3 regions of the Rhizobium sophoriradicis genome follow, and region 1 is predicted to be linked to each of the others. Evidence: predicted binding sites of a transcription regulator. Region 1 holds the regulator's gene; each other region holds the start of a gene.
The links. The regulator LexA, encoded in region 1, represses DNA repair genes until DNA is damaged. The targets are predictions, from matches to a motif close to TGTTCNNNNTGTGTTCNG.
Positions count from the first base shown of each region.

Region 2: the regulator LexA is predicted to act here: its motif matches at 7,058-7,075, upstream of N2597_RS06510 (DUF5680 domain-containing protein).
Region 3: the regulator LexA is predicted to act here: its motif matches at 6,651-6,668, upstream of N2597_RS02445 (PA0069 family radical SAM protein).

Region 1 is NZ_CP104152.1:1,679,208-1,687,152, reverse strand. It holds gene N2597_RS08565 (pyruvate dehydrogenase complex E1 component subunit beta) at 1-1,363, opposite strand, end outside; gene pdhA (pyruvate dehydrogenase (acetyl-transferring) E1 component subunit alpha) at 1,380-2,426, opposite strand; gene N2597_RS08555 (FtsB family cell division protein) at 2,572-2,892, opposite strand; gene eno (phosphopyruvate hydratase) at 3,029-4,303, opposite strand; gene kdsA (3-deoxy-8-phosphooctulonate synthase) at 4,445-5,290, opposite strand; gene N2597_RS08540 (VOC family protein) at 5,287-6,183, opposite strand; gene lexA (transcriptional repressor LexA) at 6,380-7,099, shown strand; gene N2597_RS08530 (ComEC/Rec2 family competence protein) at 7,080-7,945, opposite strand, start outside.
Region 2 is NZ_CP104152.1:1,308,770-1,316,714, forward strand. It holds gene N2597_RS06480 (ribonuclease J) at 1-1,489, shown strand, start outside; gene mce (methylmalonyl-CoA epimerase) at 1,492-1,896, shown strand; gene N2597_RS06490 (DUF1467 family protein) at 2,057-2,332, shown strand; gene proS (proline--tRNA ligase) at 2,924-4,246, shown strand; gene N2597_RS06500 (lipoprotein-releasing ABC transporter permease subunit) at 4,262-5,566, shown strand; gene N2597_RS06505 (ABC transporter ATP-binding protein) at 5,581-6,264, shown strand; gene N2597_RS06510 (DUF5680 domain-containing protein) at 6,360-6,824, opposite strand; gene dnaE (DNA polymerase III subunit alpha) at 7,309-7,945, shown strand, end outside.
Region 3 is NZ_CP104152.1:510,414-518,358, reverse strand. It holds gene N2597_RS02485 (tRNA1(Val) (adenine(37)-N6)-methyltransferase) at 1-597, opposite strand, end outside; gene N2597_RS02480 (putative signal transducing protein) at 604-831, opposite strand; gene N2597_RS02475 (polyprenyl synthetase family protein) at 940-1,956, shown strand; gene N2597_RS02470 (tetratricopeptide repeat protein) at 2,088-3,923, shown strand; gene N2597_RS02465 (4-(cytidine 5'-diphospho)-2-C-methyl-D-erythritol kinase) at 3,936-4,829, shown strand; gene moaB (molybdenum cofactor biosynthesis protein B) at 4,829-5,380, shown strand; gene N2597_RS02455 (hypothetical protein) at 5,407-5,721, opposite strand; gene N2597_RS02450 (glycosyltransferase family protein) at 6,079-6,597, opposite strand; gene N2597_RS02445 (PA0069 family radical SAM protein) at 6,737-7,894, shown strand.

The sequences.
Region 1 (7,945 bases):
CTTCGCCGACGTTCGGAAGCGCCAGCTTTTCGAGATTGGCGGCGTAAGGCATCGGCACGTCCTTGCCCGCAATCGTCAGGATCGGCGCATCGAGATAATCGAAGGCCTGCTGCATGACGCGGGTGGCGATTTCGGTGCCGACAGAGGACTGCGGATAACCTTCCTCGACGGTGACGAGACGGCCGGTCTTCTTGACCGATTCGATGACCGTCGGAAGGTCCATCGGGCGGATAGTGCGAAGGTCGATCAGTTCGACGTCGATGCCGATCTTTTCGAGTTCGGCAACCGCCTTCGTCGCATAGGTCATGCCGATGCCGAAGGAGACGACCGTGGCGTCCTTGCCCTGACGATGGATGCGGGCCTTGCCGATCGGCAGGACGAAATTATCGAGCTTCGGCACATCGAAGTGCTGGCCGTAGAGAATTTCGTTTTCGAGGAAGATGACCGGGTTCGGATCGCGGATGGCCGCCTTGAGCAGGCCCTTGGCGTCGGATGCCGTGTAGGGCATGACGACCTTCAGGCCGGGGATGGCGCTGTACCAGGCCGCATAATCCTGGCTGTGCTGGGCGCCGACGCGGGCGGCTGCACCATTCGGGCCGCGGAAGACGATCGGAGCGCCCATCTGGCCGCCGGACATATAAAGCGTTTTGGCGGCCGAGTTGATGATGTGGTCGATCGCCTGCATGGCGAAGTTGAAAGTCATGAATTCGACGATCGGGCGAAGGCCGGCCATGGCGGCGCCGACGCCGACACCGGCAAAGCCGTGTTCGGTGATCGGCGTATCGATGACGCGACGGGGGCCGAATTCCTGCAGCAGTCCTTGAGTGACCTTGTAGGCGCCCTGGTATTCGGCGACTTCCTCGCCCATGACGAAGACGTCGTCGCTGGCGCGCATTTCTTCGGCCATGGCGTCGCGGAGCGCTTCGCGCACGGTCATCGACACCATTTCGGTGCCGGCCGGGATTTCCGGGTCGTTCGGAACGACGGCCTTGGGCTCTGCGGGAACGGGAGCAGAAGCGGAACCGGTATTTGTCGGCTTTTCTTCCTGAGCAACCTGCGGAGCAGCGACCGGAGCCGGCTGAGCAGCGGCAGGAGCGGTGGAAATCGCGTCAGCCGATTCGCCGTCCTGCAGCAGCACTGCGATCTTGGTGTTGACCTTGACGCCTTCAGTGCCGGCATCGACCAGCAGCTTGCCGATGATGCCTTCGTCGACGGCTTCGACTTCCATCGTCGCCTTGTCGGTTTCGATTTCGGCGATCACGTCACCGGAGGTGACCTTGTCACCTTCCTGCTTCAGCCATTTGGACAGCGTGCCTTCTTCCATCGTCGGAGAGAGGGCGGGCATGAGGATATCGATAGGCATGGGTTCCCTCCCCCGATTAGAGCAGAATGTCGGTGTAGAGCTCGGATGCATCCGGCTCCGGATCGGCCTGGGCGAAGTCGGCGCTGTCGGCGACGATGTCGCGGACATCCTTGTCGATCGCCTTCAGATCGTCTTCGGAGGCCCAGCCCTTTTCGATGAGGCGCGCCTTGACCTGCTCGATCGGATCCTGCTCGGAGCGCATCTTCTGCACTTCTTCCTTGGAGCGATATTTCGCCGGGTCGGACATGGAGTGGCCGCGGTAACGATAGGTCAGCATTTCGAGAATGATCGGGCCCTTGCCTGAGCGGCAATGTTCGAGCGCCTCGTCGGCCGCCGCCTTGACGGCGCGCACGTCCATGCCGTCGACCTGGATGCCAGGGATGCCGAAGCCGGAGCCGCGCAGCGAATAGTTCGACTGCGCGGTGGCGCGGGCCGTCGAGGTGCCCATGGCGTAGCGGTTGTTCTCGACGATATAGACGATCGGCAGCTTCCAGAGAGCGGCCATGTTGAAGCTCTCGTAGACCTGGCCCTGGTTGGCGGCGCCGTCGCCGAAATAGGCGATCGCGACATTGCCGTTGTTACGGTAGCGATTGGCAAAGGCGAGACCGGTTCCGAGCGAAACCTGGGCGCCGACGATGCCGTGACCGCCGTAGAAATGCTTCTCTTTCGAGAACATATGCATCGAGCCGCCCTTCCCGTGGGAATAGCCGCTGCGGCGCCCGGTCAGCTCCGCCATGACGCCGCGCGCTTCCATGCCGGTTGCCAGCATGTGGCCGTGGTCGCGATAGGCGGTGATGACCTGGTCGCCTTCCTTCTGCGCCATCTGCATGCCGACGACAACGGCTTCCTGACCGATGTAGAGATGGCAAAAGCCGCCGATGAAGCCCATGCCGTAAAGCTGACCGGCCTTCTCCTCGAAGCGGCGGATCAATAGCATCTCGCGATAGGCCTTGAGTTCCTCATCCCGATCGAAGTCGGCTACCGGGCCTCCATTCGATGCTTTGGCTGCTGGTTTTGCTGCAGTTTTGCGGCTGGAAACGGTCGCGGTCTTTCGCGGCGCCATTCAACCCTCCCTATGGGTTTGTCGTTTCTCGATGGCGCGTACCATAGGGAAGAAATATGACCACAGCAATGCCATAATTGCATGGCTCGTATTCGGCACTAAGCTATTGTAAATACATCAGAAATCGCAATTAACCGAATTCCGGTTAATTGGCATAATGATTAAATATGACGATCTCGTCCGCGCGCGACATGTTCAGCTGATAGCGCGCCTTTTCGTCCAGCATATCCTTGTCGAGCGAACCGTCACTGAGGAGCGCGACCTGACTTTCCAGATGTTCGCGCTTCGCCTTCAATACCGCAAGCTCTTTTTCGCGCTCGACGCGCTGACGCTCGAACGTCTCGGTCGCACGCAACCCGTAATCGCCATGGATGCAATGATAACCGAAATAGGAAAGGAAGGCGACCGTCATGGCCGGAATGACGAAGCGGCCGAGCTTTCTCTTCTTATGATGCTTTGTCCACATACACGTATGCTCTTGAACGCATTACCAATTCGTTCAGCATAATGCGCAGAGATTAACCGTTCGTTGACCGTAAAAATCAGGCAATAAAAAACCCGCGCCGGGTGGGCGCGGGTGAAGCCATTCAAATCAGATCCGATCAGCCGCGGATGATCGAGCGGCCGGCATACTGGGCCTGCGGGCCAAGGCCCTCCTCGATGCGGATCAGCTGGTTGTACTTGGCGAGACGGTCGGAACGCGACAGCGAACCGGTCTTGATCTGGCCGCAGTTGGTGGCAACCGCGAGATCGGCGATGGTCGAATCCTCGGTCTCGCCGGAGCGGTGCGACATGACGGCGGTGTAGGCCGCCTTGTGCGCCGTATTGACCGCATCGAGCGTTTCCGTCAGCGAACCGATCTGGTTGACCTTGACGAGGATCGAGTTGGCGACACCCATGCGGATGCCGTCGCGCAGACGGGCGGAGTTGGTGACGAAGAGATCGTCTCCGACGAGCTGCGTCTTCTTGCCGGTGAGGTCGGTCAGCGCCTTCCAGCCGTCCCAATCGTCTTCAGCCATTCCGTCCTCGATCGAGATGATCGGGTACTTGGCGGCGAGTTCGGCCAGATATTCGGCCATGGCGCCCGATTCGAGCGTGCGGCCTTCGCCTTCGAGCACGTATTTGCCGTCTTTGAAGAATTCCGTCGAGGCGCAGTCGAGGCCGAGGTAAATGTCCTCACCCGGCTTGTAGCCGGCTTTTTCAACCGACTTGACGATGAAGTCGAGGGCTTCCGAAGCACTCTTCAGGCCCGGTGCGAAACCGCCTTCGTCGCCGACATTGGTGTTGTGGCCCTGGGCTGCAAGCTCCTTGCGGAGCGTATGGAAGACTTCCGAACCCATGCGCACGGCTTCGGCGATCGAATCGGCGCCGACCGGCAGGATCATGAATTCCTGGAAGTCGATCGGATTGTCGGCATGAGCGCCGCCGTTGATGATATTCATCATCGGCACCGGCAGCAGGCTCGCCGAAGCGCCGCCGACATAACGGTAGAGCGGCAGGCCGGAGGCCTGGGCGGCAGCCTTGGCGACGGCGAGCGACACACCGAGGATGGCGTTGGCGCCGAGACGCGACTTGTTCGGCGTGCCGTCCAGTTCGATCATGATGTTGTCGATCTGGATCTGGTTTTCGGCGTCGATGCCGCCGATGGCGTCGAAGATCTCGGTGTTGGCGGCCTCGACGGCCTTCTCTACGCCCTTGCCGAGGTAGCGCTTGCCGCCGTCGCGCAGCTCGACCGCCTCATGGGCGCCCGTCGAGGCGCCCGAGGGAACAGCCGCGCGGCCCATGCTGCCGTCTTCGAGATAGACGTCGACTTCGACGGTGGGGTTGCCACGGCTATCGAGGATCTCGCGGGCGATGATATCGGTGATTGCAGTCATGGGTTCTTCCTGCTCGGTGGGTGATCAATCGTTCGAAGCCTGTCATAATCGAAGGCGTGCAAATTACAATGCCGCAATTTCCAGCCTTCGTACCGGCGTTCTGAAGTGGCCTAAACCACGATCATGTCAACCTGTTGAACGTCAAGCCTTGGCAACCGCATCGAACGCAAGCAATTTCTCAAGCAGCCGCGGCATGTCCTTGAGATAGACCATGTTCGGGCCGTCGGACGGAGCGTTGTCAGGGTCCTGGTGGGTTTCGAGAAAGACACCGGCAATACCCGTCGCCACGGCTGCGCGCGCCAGCGTTTCGACGAATTCGCGCTGGCCGCCGGAGGACTCGCCCTGCCCGCCGGGCTGGGCGACTGAATGGGTCGCATCGAAAATGACGGGCGCACCCATCGCCGCCATGATCGGCAGCGAGCGCATGTCGGAAACCAGCGTGTTGTAGCCGAAGGAGGCGCCGCGCTCGCACAGCAGCACGTTCGGATTGCCGCTGGCATTGAGCTTCTTCAGAACGTTCTTCATATCCCAGGGGGCGAGGAACTGGCCCTTCTTGACGTTGACGACGCGGCCCGTCTTGGCGGCAGCGATCAGAAGATCCGTCTGGCGGCATAGGAAGGCAGGGATCTGCAGAACGTCGATCACCTCCGCCACCTCGGCGCATTGCTCGGCGGTGTGGACGTCGGTCAGGACGGGAAAGCCGAATTCCCGCTTCAGGTCGGCGAAGACCTGCATGCCCTTTTCAAGCCCGATGCCGCGCTCGGCCGAGAGTGAGGTGCGGTTCGCCTTGTCGAAGGAACTCTTATAGACGAGGCCGATGCCGAGCTTTGCGCAGAGCTCTTTCAGCGTGCCGGCGACCATGAAAGCGTGATCACGGCTCTCCATCTGGCAGGGGCCGGCAATCAGCGACAGGCGGCCGGTATTGGAAAAGGTGACCTGGCCTTCGCCTTCGCCGATCTTGACCTCGGAATTGGTATCAGTGCTCATCGTGGTTCCTCGAAGGCAAAAAGCGCGCCCTGCCCGGGCGTGGGCTTCACCAGAATGCGATTGTTCTTGCGTGTGTATGTCACTCCGTTAGCAGCCAAATGCGCTTCTGTCACGGCAAGATCGGTAACGGTGAAGAGGATTGCCCGGCCGCGCAGACCACGATCGGCGGAGGAGACGACAAGCTCGAAATAGGCCTCCAGCCCTTCCGGCGTCATCAGGCTGATCTTGGCATTCGATGCCGCGATATTCATACCGAAACCGGTTTTTTCCACCGCCGTTTGCCCGACCGCAAGACCAACGAAGGCGGCAAACGCAACCGGCTCCGGCGCACAAAGCGCGATCTCGGCAATGCCCGTCACGCCGTTGGCATGCGCCTCCAGCGCCGCGCGATCGGCCGGGAAGGAGTTGATGCGCTGACAGGTGAAGAGAAAGAAGTCGGGCGCGCGCAGATCTCCTGAAAAGGCCAGTTTGAAGCTGCCGACGCTTTCGGAACCGTCTGGCATCCGCATCGGCCGGCTGAACTGCAGCATCTCGCCGGCACTCGCGCCGTTGCCGACGAATCGCCGATGATCGAGGCCGGCATCCTCGGTGAGGAAGGCCAGCGCCGAAAGCCCCTCCTCGCCGCAGCGGAAGCGAAAGGCACGATTGCGGGCGATGAAGACATTCCCCTGACGGGCCGCCGCCTCGCTCTCCTCGACGCTCGCCACGCCGAGCGGCTCGATATAGGTCTTGTCGGCGAAAAAGACGCAGGCATTTTCCGTTCCGAACGGATGGCGCGCATCGGCGGCGACGGTAAAGCCGAGCTTCCCGAGCCTTTCGCGCGCCAGATCGATATTGACGACGGGCAGCACGACATGATCCAGCGGGTGCGGCTTGGCGGAATGTGCGATCATAGGACCCCTCCTGACACGTCAAAGAGATGTGCGACAGCCCCATTCCCAATGCAAGACATGTGCGCCAATCCGGCGAATGAAAATAAAAATCTGGACGAGTTGGCGCGAAGTTTTACGGAAATTTAGCTACTTGCGGAACACATATGGAACATATAGGGTCCGTTCTGGATTTGTTTCAATCAGGGGTCTGACGTCGATGCTCACGCGCAAACAACAGGAGCTTCTCCTTTTCATTCATGAGCGCATGAAGGAATCCGGCGTTCCTCCCTCTTTCGACGAGATGAAGGATGCCCTGGATCTCGCCTCGAAATCCGGCATTCATCGCCTGATCACGGCGCTGGAGGAACGTGGTTTCATTCGCCGCCTACCGAACCGGGCCCGGGCCTTGGAAGTGATCAAGCTGCCGGAGGCCTATAGCCCCAGTCTTCAGCCGCGCCGCGGTTTTTCACCGAGCGTTATCGAAGGCAGCCTCGGCAAGCCCCAGCCGGTCGCCGCCCCCGCTGCCGCAAAGCCGATCGCCGACAACGGCAGCTCTGTCTCCGTGCCGGTCATGGGCCGGATCGCCGCCGGCGTGCCGATCTCGGCGATCCAGAACAATACGCACGACATCGTCGTTCCTGCGGATATGCTCGGCTCGGGCGAACATTACGCGCTGGAGGTCAAGGGCGATTCGATGATCGACGCCGGGATCTTCGACGGCGACACCGTGATCATCCGCAACGGCAGCACCGCAAGCCCCGGCGATATCGTCGTTGCGCTCGTCGACGACGAGGAAGCGACGCTGAAACGCTTTCGCCGCAAGGGCGCCTCGATCGCCCTCGAAGCCGCCAACCCGGCTTACGAGACCCGCATCTTCGGGCCTGACCGGGTCAAGGTGCAGGGCAAGCTGGTCGGCCTCATTCGCCGCTATCACTGACAGCCAACGGGGCTGATTCGGTAAAAGCGTCTTTGCGCCAATCATAGGCGCGATGGCGCATCCATGGACGCGACAAGGTATCGAATGCGGTTGCGACCTCGGGGCCTGTCTGCGCAAAACGCAATTCGACGGAACCGGTCCTGCGCAGCGTCTCGCCGGTGAAGAGTGTCGCACCCGAGTGGCAGCGGTCGAAACGCAGGCGCACCGCGGTCACGACAATCTCGCTGGCGTCGCAGGCCGGGCCGAGATAGGCGGCATTGTCGATGACGGCGACGACATGGCCATTGCCGAGCCTGGCGATACACCAGGCTTTCTTGACGCAGGAAAAACGATTTGCCTCACCGCCGGCTGCGGCGGCCATCATTGCCGTCCTCGCCTCATTCTGCTGATCGCGGGAAAGCCTGAGGCGGCGGTCCTCACCCTGCGGCGGGATGGCAGGGCCATCCAGCATCTTCGGCGGGTGGTGCGTCGGCAGGACCAGCGCTCTCTGCCACTGGTCGAAGATGAAGTCCGGCGGGTTTTCACGGTTGGAAGCCATTGCCGCCGTCGCGACGAGCGCGACCAGACCACCATCCTCGGAAATCACCAGATCCGGCGGTCGGGAACCCGGCAGGATCAGCACGATAAGCGTCGAGACGGCGAGGATCGATGTGCCGGCATGGCGCAATCGGGTGCGGAGCAGCGTCAGCAGCAGAAAGCCTGCCACGGCCACCGCGAAATACCAGGCGGGCAAACGGCCGAGGTCGATATCGCCGCCCCAGGCGGACACCGTCTTGGCGACCGCAATCACCAGATCGAGGCCGAAGCCGACCACCGTCCAGAGCGGAGCGTCCAGGCCGAATGGCA
Region 2 (7,945 bases), 370 kb from region 1:
CCTCGCCAGCGAACGCAAGAACCTCAAGGCGATCATCATCACCCATGCCCATGAAGATCATTATGGCGCACTCGCCGATCTCTGGCCCGGGCTCAACGTGCCGGTCTATGCCTCGGACTTTACCGCGGGTCTGCTCGAAGCCAAACGCAATTTCGAGAAGGCGAGGATCGGCGAGGTGCCGGTGACGCCGTTCAAGGCCGGCGACACGATCAATGTCGGCCCGTTCAGCATCGAAGGTGTTGCCGTCAATCACTCGATCCCCGAGCCGATGTCGCTGATGATCCGCACGCCTGCCGGCAATGTCATCCACACCGGCGACTGGAAGATCGACCACGAGCCCTCGCTCGGGCCGCTGACCGATGAGACGCGCTTTCGCCAGTTGGGCGACGAGGGCGTGCTGGCGCTGATGTGCGATTCCACCAATGCCTTGCGTGACGGTGTTTCGCCCTCCGAGAAGGATGTGTCCGAAAGCCTGCGCAAGATCATCGAAGATGCCGAAGGCCGGGTGGCGATCACCACATTCTCATCGAATGTCGGGCGCATTCGCACCGTTGCCGAAGCAGCCGAGGCGGCCGGCCGCGAAGTACTGCTGCTCGGCAGCTCGCTGAAGCGGGTCGTCGACGTCGCCCAGGATATCGGCTTGATGGAAGGCGTGAAGCCCTTCATCTCCGAGGAAGAATACGGCTACATCCCCCGCGACAAGGTCGTCGTCATCCTGACCGGCAGCCAAGGCGAGGCGCGGGCGGCGCTTGCGAAGCTTTCCCGCGACGAGATGCGCAATGTGGCCTTTGCGGCAGGCGATATCGTCGTCTTTTCCTCGCGCGCCATTCCCGGTAACGAGAAGGCGATCCAGGACATCAAGAACGGCCTCGTCGAGCAGGGCGTGCACATCATCACCGATACTGAAGCCCTGGTCCACGTGTCCGGCCATCCCCGCCGCAACGAGCTGCAGCGGATGTACGAGTGGACGCGGCCGAAGGTCGTCGTGCCGGTGCATGGCGAGGCGACGCATCTGACGGCCCACAAGGAGCTTGCCGAGCAATCCGGCATCGCGGTCGTCCCGCGGGTGCGCAATGGTGATATCCTGCGGCTGGCGCCAGGTCCGGTCGAGGTGATCGGCGAAGCGCCGCACGGCCGCATCTACAAGGACGGCATGCTGATCGGCGATTTCGACGAGATGGGGATCGGCGAGCGCAAGAAGCTCTCCTATGTCGGCCATGTCGCGGTCAGCGTCGTGCTCGACGCCCGTTATGATATTGTCGGCGATCCCGATCTCGTCTCGATCGGCCTGCCGGTCTATGACGACGAGGGCGACGAAATGGAAGATACGCTCTTCGACGCGGCGATCAGCGCCATCGAAAGCATTCCGCGCGCCCGCCGCAAGGATATCGACATGCTGCAGGAAGCCGTTCGGCGCGCCATCCGCGCCGCTGCCAACCAGAGTTGGGGCAAGAAGCCAGTCGTAACCGCCTTCGTCACCAAGGTCTGATCATGCTCGGCCGGGTGAACCATATTGCCATCGCCGTCCCCGACCTGTCGGCCGCGGCCGCCGCCTATCGCGACACGCTGGGCGCTGCCGTGTCGCAGCCGCAGGCGCTGCCGGAACATGGCGTCACCGTCGTCTTCGTCGAACTGCCCAACACCAAGGTCGAATTGCTTGAGCCGCTTGGGGAAGCCTCGCCGATTGCAGCCTTCCTAGAAAAGAATCCGTCTGGCGGCATGCACCATATCTGCTACGAGGTGGACGATATCGTCGGCGCCCGTGACCGGCTGATCGAGGCGGGGGCGCGGGTGCTCGGCGACGGTCAGCCGAAGACCGGCGCGCATGGCAAGCCGGTGCTGTTTTTGCATCCCAAGGATTTCTTCGGCACGCTGATCGAACTCGAACAGGCCTGAGCTAAATGCGATGCCAAGTGCTTTCTCTGCGGCAGAGTGATCCGCAGGCGGCGAAATGGCTCGTTCGCTTTGAATTGGCTCGCATTCCGCCGTATAAGGACGCCAAATCAAAGCGACAGAACGTCCTTCGTCCTGACGCGCGACACTACCGGGAACAATAATGCTTCAGACCTTCCTTCAGGGATTTGCCGTCTACTTTATCATCTGGTGGATGACGCTTTTCGCCGTCCTGCCGATCGGCCTGCGCACCCAGGCGGAAGACGACGATATTGTGCTCGGCACCGTTCCAAGCGCGCCCACCCGCTTTCGCGCCGCCTTCGTCTTTTCGCTGACGACGCTGATTTCGGCTCTTATCTACGGCCTCTGGTATATCTGCGACACCTATTTCGGTTGGGGCTTCGACGCCCTTCCACAACTCGGTCCTAGCTTCTATTGAATTAGCTTTTGCTCAAAGTTTGAGCAGATGTAAAATTTTCCGGAACAATCCGTTTCGTCATATCGCCCTCACCCTGTTGCGGCAAAGAGCTCGCCTTACGGGATGGGTGCATCTCCTTACAGAAGGAGATCTCGTTCCTCGTCTGGAGGGGAGTTGAAAAGTCAAAAAAAAACAAGGCTGAAAGCCTTGTTTTAAGTATCGCGTGATCTGTAACCGTTGCCGGGGCAGCGACGAGCGCGCCTAAGATCTGATCCTCCCAAGACTTGACCGCGAATTCGGCAAGAATTTAGCTTCCTGCCTGTTTTGTGAGCTAAAGCTAGCTCAAACATTGGGCTTTGTCATTAGCTTTTTTTGCATTTTTGCTACACTCTAGCAAAATATTTCTGTTGACAAGATTTTCGTACAAGTCCTTATAAACACGCGCTTTTTTACGCCCTTTCTTTTCGCGGGCGCGAACATGCCTGTCCGGGAGGTCGCCGACGGCGGTTGCGGGTTTCCTTCCTGCCGCGAAGCGGCTATTAACGCTCCCACATTCATAATGTACCTTCGATTCCGCTTGCCGGCGGGATCTCAACTGCTCCGGAATCCGCCATGCGTCTGTCCCGCTACTTCATGCCCATCCTCAAGGAAAACCCCAAGGAGGCGGAAATCGTCTCCCACCGGCTGATGCTGCGTGCCGGCATGATCCGCCAGCAGTCGCAGGGAATCTATTCCTGGCTGCCGCTCGGCAAGCGCGTGCTCGACAAGGTCAACGCAATTATCCGCGACGAGCAGAACCGTGCCGGCGCCATCGAGCTGTCGATGCCGACCCTGCAATCGGCCGAGCTCTGGCAGGAAAGCGGCCGCTACGACGCCTACGGCAAGGAGATGCTGCGCATCAAGGACCGCCAGGATCGGCCGATGCTCTACGGTCCCACCAACGAGGAGATGGTGACGGATATTTTCCGCTCCTCCGTCAAATCCTACAAGGACCTGCCTCTCAATCTCTATCACATCCAGCTGAAGTTCCGCGACGAGATCCGTCCGCGTTTCGGCACCATGCGCTCGCGCGAATTCATGATGAAGGATGCCTATTCCTTCGACCTGACGCGCGAAGGGGCCGAACATTCCTACAACAAGATGTTCGCCGCCTATCTCAGAACCTTCGAGCGGCTCGGCCTGCGCGCCATCCCCATGCGCGCCGACACCGGCCCGATCGGCGGCAATCTCAGCCATGAATTCATCATCCTCGCCGATACCGGCGAATCCGAAGTCTTCTGCCACAAGGATTTCGTCGGCTTCGATATTCCGGACGAACGCACCGATTTCGACAGCGTCGAGGGCCTGCAGGCGATCTTCGAAAAGTGGACCTCGCTCTATGCGGCGACCTCGGAAATGCACGACGAGGCGGCTTTCAACGCCGTTCCGGAAAGCGACCGCCTCTCGGCGCGCGGCATCGAGGTCGGCCACATCTTCTATTTCGGCACGAAATATTCCGAGACGATGGGTGCGAAAGTGCAGGGACCCGACGGCAAGGAACACTTCGTTCACATGGGTTCCTACGGTATCGGCCCGACGCGCCTTGTTCCCGCCATCATCGAAGCATCGCATGACGACAACGGAATCATCTGGCCGGCTTCGGTCGCGCCCTTCGATATCGTGGTGATCAACATGAAGGCGGGCGATCAGGCTTGCGACGATACCTGTGAGCTGGTCTACGCCGCGCTGACCAAGGCCGGCAAGGATGTGCTCTATGACGATACCGACGACCGGGCCGGCACGAAATTCGCGACCGCCGACCTGATCGGCGTACCCGTCCAGATCATCGCCGGCCCGCGCGCGGTCGCAAACGGCGAGGTCGAAGTGAAGGACCGCAAGACCGGCGCCCGCGAAACGATGACCATCGAAGCGGCGATCAACAGGTTCGTGGCTTAAGGAAACGGAGGCGAAATGGCAGAGGCAGCAGTGGACCGGAGTTCAACATCCGGTTTGGGTCCGGCTGGCAAGCCATTTTCCACCTTCGAACGTCTCGTGGCCTGGCGCTATCTGCGCGCCCGGCGCAAGGAAGCCTTCATCTCTGTCATCGCCGGCTTCTCTTTCGTCGGCATCATGCTCGGCGTTGCGACGCTGATCATCGTCATGGCCGTCATGAACGGCTTCCGCACCGAGCTCGTCTCGCGCATCCTGGGCATTAACGGCCACATGATCGTCCAGCCGGTCGATGGCCCCTTCACCGATTATCCCGAGCTTGCCAGCAGGCTTGCCGCTGTGCCCGGTGTCAAGATGGCGCTGCCTTTGGTGGAGGGTCAGGTGCTTGCTTCCGCCCAGGCCGGCGGCAGCACCGGCGCCCTGGTGCGCGGCGCCCGCGCCGAAGACCTGACCAAGCTCAAGACGATCTCCGACAACATCAAATCCGGCGACATGGTGGGCTATGCCTCCGGCGAGGGCGTGCTGATCGGCACCCGCATGGCAGACCAGCTGGGTCTGCGCGTCGGCGACCTCATCACCCTGACCTCGCCCGAAGGTGACGTCACGCCGATGGGCGTCAATCCTCGCGTCAAATCCTACAAGGTCTCCGGGCTCTTCGAGATCGGCATGTCGGAATATGATTCCTCGATCATCTTCATGCCGCTCGAGGAAGCGCAGCTCTATTTCAATGCGGCGGGGCTGGTGCAGTCGATCGAGCTCTTCGTCGATCATCCCGATGATATCGACGCTCTGCGGCCGAAGGTGGAAGAGGCGGCCGGCCGCCAGATCAACTTGACCGACTGGCGACAGCGTAATCAGACCTTCTTCTCGGCGCTGCAGGTCGAGCGCAACGTCATGTTCATGATCCTGACGCTAATCGTGCTTGTGGCGGCGCTGAACATCATCTCCGGCCTCATCATGCTGGTGAAGGACAAGGGCAGCGATATCGCCATTCTGCGCACGATGGGCGCCAGCGCCGGCGCCATCATGCGCATCTTCTTCATGACTGGGGCGGCGATCGGTATCGTCGGCACCATCGCCGGCGTGCTGCTCGGCGTCCTCGTCTGTGTCAACATCGAATCCATCCGCCAGTTCTTCTCCTGGATATCAGGCACCGTGATCTTCAATCCGCAGGTCTATTTCCTCAGCCAGTTGCCGGCCGAGATGGATCTCAGCGAAACGATTTCGGTCGTGGTCATGGCACTAACGCTCTCCTTCATCGCCACCATCTTCCCGGCTTGGCGCGCCTCCAGGCTCGATCCGGTGCAGGCCCTGCGCTACGAATAAGGAATGCCGCCTTCATGAAACGCAACGTCGTTCTCAAGCTTACCGGCGTCGAGCGCCATTACGGGCAGGGCGATACGCTGCTCTCGATCCTGAAAGGGGCGGATTTCTCGCTGTCGAAAGGCGAGATTGTCGCCCTTGTCGCGCCCTCGGGCACGGGCAAGTCGACGCTGCTGCATGTCGCCGGTCTGCTTGAGCATCCCGATGGTGGCGAAGTCAGCATCAACGGCAAGGCCTGCGACGGGCTGAGCGACGAGAACCGCACGGCGATCCGTCGCCGCGAGATCGGCTTCGTCTATCAGTTCCACCACCTGCTGCCGGAATTTTCGGCGCTCGAAAACATCATGATGCCGCAGCTGATCGCCGGCCTGTCCTGGAAGGAAGCCGGAGAGCGGGCCGGCCAGCTTCTTGACTATATGCGCATCGGCCATCGCGGCTCGCACCGTCCGGCCGAACTATCAGGTGGCGAGCAGCAGCGTGTCGCGATCGCCCGCGCCGTCGCCAATGCACCGACCCTGCTTCTGGCCGATGAGCCGACCGGCAATCTCGATCCGGAAACCGCAAGCTACGTCTTCGACGCGCTGGAGGCCCTGGTGCGCCAGTCCGGCCTCGCCGCCCTTATCGCCACGCACAACCACGAACTCGCCCGCCGCATGGATCGGCGCGTGACGATCTCCGACGGCAAGGTCGTCGATTTCTGATCGATGTCGCCTGGACATGCGCAGCGGTTCCGGGAAAAAGACGAAGAGATGACGCGTCTTGGCGGCGGGTTGGAAGCGACCCGCTTCCGGCTCCGTCAGGGGATGATCAGTCCGCCGCGATAGTCGAGCGCGTAAGCCTTCCGGCCGTCGATCATGATGCATTCATGACCGCTGAACCGTTCACAGCCGCCTTCGCTGCGATCGATATAGCGGCCGAGCGGATGGTCGAATTCCATGCCGCCGAGAAACCGGCCCTGCCGGTACATGGCAGAAAGCGCCGCCTTGATCACTGTGCCAGCTGCGCTTGCATCGATGAGATCGGGCGCAATGACCCAGCCGAAATAATTCATCGCCCAGATCGGCTCGTCGGCAAACCACACCACCTCCTGTCCGGCAAAATCGGTGCCGCCGAAATAACTGTCGAGATAGCGCCAGTCGCCGCGCTCGTAGCCGATATCGTGAGACCCCGGCCGGCAGGGCGGGCGCGGCACGCCGCCGCCGACATAGCTGGCAGCTTTGGCTTCGACGACCAATTCGTTCAGCATCGCAGTCTCGGGCATAGGATCCTCCTCCTGACTCGCCAGTAGGGATATAGCAGGATAACCAGAACATAAACAGAACAAATACCAGGAGCCTTTGTCGTCGGCGAAATGTGTCCACCTTGTTTGCGGCACGGGGGATTGCGAAGCCGTGGCTCGGCATCTCAAGCCCGTCACCGAAGCTGCCACCGAATCGCTGCATCGCTGGAGTGTTTGTCAAACGCAAGGAGGAAGGAAAAGATTCCTGTTGACATCAGAACATAGATCGAACAAATTGAAAACATAACGAGTAAGGGAGAGCCAAATGACTGACATGATCCGTGATATCGCAGCATTCACCTCCATCGCAATGTTCGTTGCCAGCTTCTCACTCATCGTCATCGCGATCTAAATTTTTCAGGGGACTGCATGGTCATCATGCGGTTCGGACGCCGGACTTTCTGGACATCATCGCCCTCCATGCCGACAATGCGTCCGATTCATTCGGTGATTGGGAAGTGATGTCATGGCGGATACGGTAAAGGGTTCGACGGGTGAGGCAATCGGCGGCACGCCGGGCTTCATTCACCTGAGGGTCCACTCCGCCTATTCGCTTCTCGAAGGCGCACTGCCGCTGAAGAAGATCCTCTACAAGGCGACCGGCGACAGCCAACCGGCCATCGCGATCACCGACACCAACAATCTGTTCGTCGCCCTGGAATTCTCCCAGAAGGCAATGGACGAGGGACTGCAGCCGATCATCGGCTGCCAAGTCTCGATCGACATGGAAGACGGGCTGGAGACCGAAAAGCGTGGCGGCCAGCAGGCGTTGGTCAAGCTGCCGTCGATCGTCCTTCTCGCCGCGACGGAGGCCGGTTACGAAAGGCTGGTCGACCTCGTCAGCCGCGCCTATTTGGGCGGCGACAGCAACCAGGCCATTCATATCAAAGCCTCCTGGCTGGAGGACGCCGGCACGGAAGGGCTGATCGCCTTGACCGGCGCCCTGACCGGGCCGGTCGATGCGGCCGTCCGGGATGGTCATCCCGCCCAGGCCGAAGCGCGGCTGCTCATGCTGAAGCGTCTCTTCGGCGACAGGCTCTATGTCGAATTGCAGCGGCACGGCACCTATGACAAACGCCACGAGCAGAAGATCGTCGGGCTCG
Region 3 (7,945 bases), 1.2 Mb from region 1:
GATTTCGATGCCGCCGAAACGCCGGCCGCAGGCGTCGACGATCTCGGCGATCGATTCGGGCCTGGCGATCAGCGACAATTGTCCGCCGGGAATCATGATGGCGCCGGCCGTGCGGATCCAGCTTTCGAACAGGCCGTCGGTCATCGCATGGGCTTCGGCCTTCAGCGCATCCGGCGTGCGCCGGTCGCCGGCGTCGTTGAAGGGCGGGTTCATGATGACGTGGTGGAAACTCTCATCGGTGAGGCCGGCATCATTGCGCGCCTTGGCGGTCAGCGTCACATCGGCCTCGACGACGCTGACGCGGCCGGCGAGATGGGCGTTGCCGGGCAGGAGCACGCTGCGGCGGGCATAATCGGCCATCTCAGCCGACCGCTCGAACAGCACCACCTCGGCCTCGGCAAGCCGCGAGGCGACGGCAAGGCCGGCCGCACCGGCGCCGGCGCCGAGATCGGCAACCCGGATAGGACGGTTATCGGCGACGAGTGCGGCCAGCAGCATCGCATCCATGCCGGCGCGGTGCCCCCTGCCCTGCGGTTGCACCAGGTGGAAGGCGCCGCGATGGAAGGCATCGATTGTTTGGGCAGGCTCGCCGGTCATCCCCGCTCACTTCCTGTCGCGCAATTCGCCGCCGAGACCGGCATCGATGAGGATGCGGCGGGCCTGATCGGCCATCTCCTCATCCACCAGCAGGCGGCGCGGCAGCATGCCGAGCGAGCCTTCCAGCACGCTCATGCCCTGATCGGCGATGAAGCAATGAATGCCGGCATCCTTCATCAAGCTCTCGGCATAGGAGAGCAGAACGGGGTCGTTGGCGCGGATAAGCTCATGCATTTGCCGTCATTTTCCTTCCAATTTCGCCCTGCGCGACAATTCACCTCTTGCCGCGTCCATCGCCCCTTTCTATTGTCAGCTGCAATGAATGAACAGGAGTCCGGGTCGTTGGGCGTGGTCATACCGCTTGAAGAAAGCAAAAACAAACTGGCATCCATAAAGCCGTTGGTCGATCTTACCAGGGCCGATATGGAGCGGGTGAACCAGCTCATTCTGGCCAAGGCCGGCTCCGACGTGCAGATGATCCCCGAAGTGGCCAACCATCTGATCTCGTCCGGCGGCAAGCGGCTGCGGCCGATGCTGACTCTTGCCGCCGCCTCGCTGTTCGACTACCGCGGCGAAAATCACGTCAAGCTCGCGACTTCGGTCGAGTTCATGCACACGGCGACACTGCTGCATGACGACGTCGTCGACGAAAGCGACCTGCGCCGCGGCAGATCGACGGCACGGATGATTTGGGGCAACCAGGCAAGCGTGCTGGTCGGCGATTTCCTGCTCGGCCAGGCGTTCCGCATGATGGTCGAAGTCGGCTCGCTCGACGCGCTCGACGTCTTGTCTTCCGCCGCTTGCGTGATCGCCGAAGGCGAGGTGCTGCAGCTTTCCGTCGCCAAGAACATGGAGACGACCGAGGACGATTACCTCTCCGTCATTCGCGCCAAAACGGCCGCCCTGTTTGCCGCCGCCGCCGAGGTCGGGCCAATCGTCGCCGAAGCCGGCCGGTCCGGTCGCAACGCACTGAAATCCTACGGCATGAATCTCGGGCTCGCCTTCCAGCTCGTCGACGACGCGCTCGATTACGGCGGCAAGGCCGCCGATCTCGGCAAGAATGTCGGTGACGATTTCCGCGAAGGCAAAATCACGCTGCCGGTCATCCTTGCCTATCGCCGCGGCACGCAGGACGAACGCGCCTTCTGGCGCGATGCGATCGAGGCCGGCAACAGCACAGACGCCAACCTCGAAAAAGCGCTGGGGCTGATCACCAAATATGGCACGCTCAGCGACACGATCGGTCGGGCGGTCCATTACGGCACGATCGCCCGCGACGCGCTGGCGCCGCTTCCCGATACGATGTGGAAATCTGCCCTGATGGAAGTGATCGACTTCTGCATCGAGCGCGTCAACTGATCACACATCCTCGATCGCAGCCTGATTTTCTTGCGGCGCCGCTTCAAAAAAGCCATCCTGTTATGAATCAGTGATCGCAACTGATTTGCGGCCGGCCTTATGGCCGGACGCTCTCGAAGAAAGGTTTCCTTATGCGGCAGAGAATTGCCATCCGTCTTCTTACGAGCGCAGCATTGGCGGCTGTTCTTTCGCTCGGCGTCGTCGCCGGCGCGAATGCCGAGGATGCGGCCAAGACGGCGGGCGATGCCGGCAACACCGAGACCTTCAATGCCGATAGCGTCACCACCTTCTCCGGTGCCTTCCTCGCCGCACGCACGGCCGATGTCGATCACGATTATGAAACGGCGATCGCACTCTACAAGAAGGCGCTTGCGATCGAGCCCGGCAATCCGGAGATTCGCCAGCGGCTGATGATCTCACTGCTGCTCAACGGCGACATCAAGGAAGGCGTCAAATATGCCAACGACCTGAAGGGCGATCCCTCGGTCGAGCGCATTACCACGATCGTGCGCGGCATGGATGCCGTGCGCCGCGATGACTACAAGAGCGCCGAAGCTATCCTGAAATACAAGGGTCCGAACGATCTCGACCGGATGATGAACGATCTGTTGCTCGCCTGGGCTCGCGTCGGCGCCGGCCGCGGCAAGGAAGCACTCACCATGGTCGAGAAGATGAAGGGGCCGGACTGGTTCCGCATCTTCCAGAATTACAATGCCGGCGCGATCGCCATTGCCACCGGCGACGTGAAATCCGCCCGAAAGCATCTGAACGACGCCGTGCTCGACAAGGAGGGCGGTGCGACCGCGCCCGATACCTTCATGCGGGCTGTCATGGCGCTTGCCCGCCTCGAAGCAACACAGGGCAACAAGCAGAAGGCGCTCGACGCCGTTTCCGTCGGCGACAACCTGCTGCCGAATTACGCGCCGCTGAACGCGCTGCGCGACAGTATCGAGAAGGGCGAGAAGCAGGAACAGCAGGTCAAGACCGCCGCAGAAGGGGCCGCCGGCGTGCTGTTCTCGGTCGGCGGCGCGCTGAATCGCGACGGCGCCGAGGATATCGTTTCGCTCTACCTGCAGACGGCCAAAGCGCTCGACCCGAACAGCGCCGATACGCTGGTGCTGCTCGGCGGCATCGCCGAGAAACAGAACCAGATGGACCGCGCCATCGCGCTCTACAAGAAGGTGCCGGAGAATTCACCGATGCGGCGCATCTCCGAGCTTCAGCTCGGCCTTGCCCTTGCCCAGGGCGGCAAGGTGGACGAGGCGCGCAAGCACCTGCAGGCGCTGATCGCCTCCGACCCGAAGGACATCCGCAGCTACCTCGCCTATGGCAGCGTGCTCTCCGACGCCAAGGACTACGAGGCGATGGCCGCCAATTACGACAAGGCCGTCCAAGTGATCGGCCCGATTCCCGGCCGCGCCAACTGGAGCGTTTTCTTCCAGCGCGGCATCGCCTATGAGCGGCTGAAGAAGTGGGACCAGGCGGAGCCGAATTTCCGCAAGGCGCTGGAGCTCAATCCCGATCAGCCGCAGGTGCTGAACTATCTCGGCTATTCCTGGATCGACATGAACCGGAACCTCGACGAAGGCCTCGGCATGATCAAGAAGGCCGTCGAGCTTCGCCCCGACGATGGCTACATCATCGATTCGCTCGGCTGGGCCTATTTCCGCCTCAACCGCTTCGACGATGCCGTCGACGAGCTGGAGCGGGCCGCACAGATCAAGGCCGGCGACGCGACGATCAACGACCATCTCGGCGACGCCTACTGGCGCGTCGGCCGCAAGCTCGAGGCCGTCTATCAGTGGAACCGGGCGCTAGCCTCCGAGCCGGAAGCCGCCGAAATTCCGAAGATCAAGGACAAGGTCGCCAACGGCCTGCCTCCTGCGAGCGACGATGCCAAGGCGGCCGACAAGAAGCAGCCGGATCCGGCGCCCGTCACCCCGCCGCCGGTCGACAAGAAATCCTGACGGGCGCGGAGCATGCCTGAAGAGGGCCTGGCCGAGGCTTTCGGCGTCACCGAAATGGCGCGCGCGAAGATCAATCTCGCTTTGCATGTGACCGGCCAGCGAGCAGATGGCTATCATCTGCTCGACATGCTGGTGACTTTCGCCGATTGCGGCGACCGGCTGGGCTTTCTGCCTGCGCAGGCCGACGCTTTCACGCTGTCGGGCCCTTTCGGCGAGACGCTTGCCGGCGACGGCACCAACCTGGTGCTGCGGACACGCGATCTCCTGCGCGAGCAGCTCGGTGCCCTCGCCTTTCCTGTGCATATTCACCTTCAAAAGAACCTGCCGATCGCTTCCGGCATCGGCGGCGGCTCGGCCGATGCGGCCGCGACGTTGCGCGGGCTGATGCGGCTCTGGGGCATGGACTTGCCGGTGGAGACCCTTGCCAGCCTTGCGCTGAAGCTCGGCGCCGATGTGCCGATGTGCCTTGAGAGCCGACCGCTGATTGCCCGTGGGATCGGCGAAAGAATCGAAGTCGTGCCTGATCTGCCGGCCTTTGCCATGGTGCTCGCCAATCCCCTGAAGGGCGTATCGACGCCCGAGGTCTTCCGCCGGCTGGCGGGCAAGAACAATCCGGCTCTGCATCTCGCCCGCGGTCTGTCCGGGACTGACGGCTGGCTTACGGCGATCGGCGCGGCCCGCAACGATCTGGAACCGCCGGCGCGCGAACTGGTGCCGGAGATTACCGTGATCTCGCAGATGCTGCAGGCCCAGGGCGCGCTCATCACCCGCATGTCCGGCTCCGGCGCCACCTGTTTCGGGATCTTTTCGACAATGGCGGCTGCGCAAGAGGCGGCTGCAGCTCTTCACGGCGATCGGCCCGACTGGTATGTCCAGGCGACGGAAACGGTTTCGGGAGGCATGTAATGGCAGGTCTGGACGAAAAGCGGCCGTTTATCGCCGTCGGCATCGCTGTCCTCACGGTCTCGGATAGCCGCACGCCGGAAACCGACAAATCCGGCGACACGCTGGCGGCGCGGATCACCGAAGCGGGGCACCGGCTGGTCGACCGGGCGATCGTGCCTGACGACCGGGACAAAATCGCCGCGCAGGTCAAGGCCTGGACCGAACGGGACGACATCGATGTCGTCATCACCTCAGGCGGCACCGGTTTTACCGGTCGCGATGTGACGCCCGAGGCGCTGGAGCCCTTGTTCGAAAAGCGTATGGACGGCTTTTCCGCGGTCTTTCACCGCATTTCCTACGAGAAAATCGGCACGGCGACGATCCAGTCGCGCGCCACGGCGGGTGTCGCCAATGCCACCTTCATCTTCGCCCTGCCGGGCTCGCCCGGCGCCTGCCGGGATGCCTGGGACGGTATTCTGAAGGGGCAGCTCGACTACCGCAGCACGCCCTGCAACTTCGTCGAAATCATGCCGCGGCTCGACGAGCACCTGAAACGCGGCGCAACGAAGTAGACTGCCGGCAAAAGAGCGGACGGCTTTTATGTGGCAAGGCCAGGCAAGGCGGGCATCGAATCCCAGCTGTCCCCTGACAGCAGGATGCAGCTTATGCCGTGGACATCGGTGACGACGAGCGTCCAGGTTCCGCTTTTGGCGGCATAAACCTCAAGAACGGAGTTCTGGTTTATCAATCCGACTGCGGTGAGCTTTTCAGTAAAATTCCTATCAAGGAATTTGACGACGTCGGATCGGCCTGCGCAACTGAGCATCGTCTGCGACGCTGCCGAATGTGGATGCGCGATTATCAATGTCGGCAATATGACGGCCGCCAGGCCGTAAACCATACCGCGTACCACGACGCACCTCCTCTCGCCGGGAACCCGGCAGAAGAGGAGATTTTCGCTGACCTGTTCCGCCGTCCACCGGCATTCCATGGCCATCCGTTGCGAAGCGAGGCGCTTCGGCGGCGCCATGGGAGGATTATAGCGCGAAAACTTATTGGGCGCTATCTTCTGCGCGATCGGTGGGAGAGTGCGATCGCCGCCGTCGTTCCTAGACTGGCCCCTCATCCGCCTGCCGGCACCTTCTCCCCGTAAACGGGGCGAAGGGGACATGTCGCAACCTCTCCGTTCCCCGCTGACGTCTCGCAGGGCACGTCCCCTCGCCCCGTTTTTACGGGGAGAGGGTTAGGGTGAGGGGCAGCTTCTGGTATGCTAACGCGCAGCGCGCGCCACCCAGGAAGGAATCAATTCACACGCGAGCTTGCGCGGCTTTTGACCCTTGACGAAGTCGGCAAGGCGCATGCCGCTCCTGGCGGCGGAAAGCGCCTGGCTTTTCGGCATCAGCAGACCAAGCTCCAGCGGCGGCGCGGCGCGGCCGACGCGCTCGAAAAACGGGCGCCGGTAACCGCGCGAGGCGGTGAAGCGGGCCGGCAACTTGTTGAGCGCGATATATTCGGCAATCTCGTCGATCCAGCCGGCCTGCGGGCGTGCACCCGGCTCGACGAAAAGCAGCCAGTCGCCGCGGGCGGAAGCGACGATGTCCCTGATATCCCACTGCGAATGAAACCGGCAGCCGGCGGCGTCGGCGACCCGCGAGGTGCCGTCGCGTGAGCCGTGATCGAGCACGACAACATCACCGACGAGCCCCTCCACTGCACCTGCCACCAAGACCGATAAGGTCTGGGCCAGCTCGGATTCCTGATCCTGACACTCGAGAACAACCGTCAACATTGTCTAGTCATAATGCGTCGCACAATTTTTTGCCAGCGGGGTTTTCCGTATTTTGTTCTTGCATTGTTCTCATTTTGCCGATAGGAATTTAATCAGCAAAACGGGCGGAGGCGATCGCTTCCCGCCGCGGGAGAATCCGATGAGAGAGCAGTCCTTGGCAGGGCAGGCCGCATTCGCGCCTGCCAATACGGCAGATATTGCCGATGCGATGATCGTATCCTCCGGGCTGAGGGTCGAGGTCGACCGGCGCCGCGGGCGCGGCGCCGGGCTGAACCCGACCGGTCGCTTCGAGGCGCTGCAGCGCGAGACCTTTGACGACGGCTGGCAGACGCTGGAAGAGCTGCCGCCGTTCAAGACCGAGGTCCAGATCGAAAAGCCGCGCGCGGCCATCACCCGCAACGAATCGCCCGACGTCGCTTTCGATCGTTCGATCAATCCCTATCGCGGCTGTGAGCATGGCTGCATCTATTGTTTCGCCCGGCCGACACACGCCTATATGGGACTTTCGGCGGGGCTCGATTTCGAAACCAAGCTGTTCGCCAAGCCGGATGCGGCAAAGCTGCTGGAGCGGGAGCTCGCCAAGCCGGGCTACAAGGTGCGGGCGATCGCGATCGGCACCAATACCGACCCCTATCAGCCGGTCGAGAAGGAATGGCGCATCATGCGCGGCATTCTCGAGGTTTTGAACAAGGCGAACCATCCGGTTTCGATCGTCACCAAGTCAGCAATGATCCTGCGGGATCTCGACATTCTGCAGGAGATGGCGGCGAAGAACCTGGTGCGCGTCGGCATCTCCGTGACCACGCTCGACCGTAAGCTTGCCCGGACGATGGAGCCGCGCGCCGCCACGCCGCCGCGTCGGCTGGAGACCATTCACACGCTGTCGGAAGCGGGTATCCAAACGGCCGTGATGGCCGCCCCGCTGATCCCGGCGCTCAATGATCACGAGTTGGAGCGCATCCTCGAATCGGCCAAGGCGGCCGGCGCCGTCGAGGCGAGCTATGTCATCCTGAGGCTGCCGCTCGAGGTTAGTCCGCTGTTCCGCGACTGGCTGCTGCAGCATTATCCCGATCGCTACCGACATGTGATGTCGCTGGTGCGCTCAATGCGCGGCGGCAAGGATTACGATGCAGAATTCGGCAAGCGCATGAAGGGCGCCGGTCCCTATGCGTGGCAGATCGCCCGGCGCTTCGAAATGGCGGCGAGGCGTTTCGGCCTGACGCGACGCGGTCTGCCGCTGCGCGACGACCTGTTCGTGCCGCCAGGTGGCAGCGGCGTACAGCTGTCGCTGCTCTGATTTAAAGAATTTGCGCATCGGCCTCGAAAAACCGCCCTGTTTTCGAGCCCC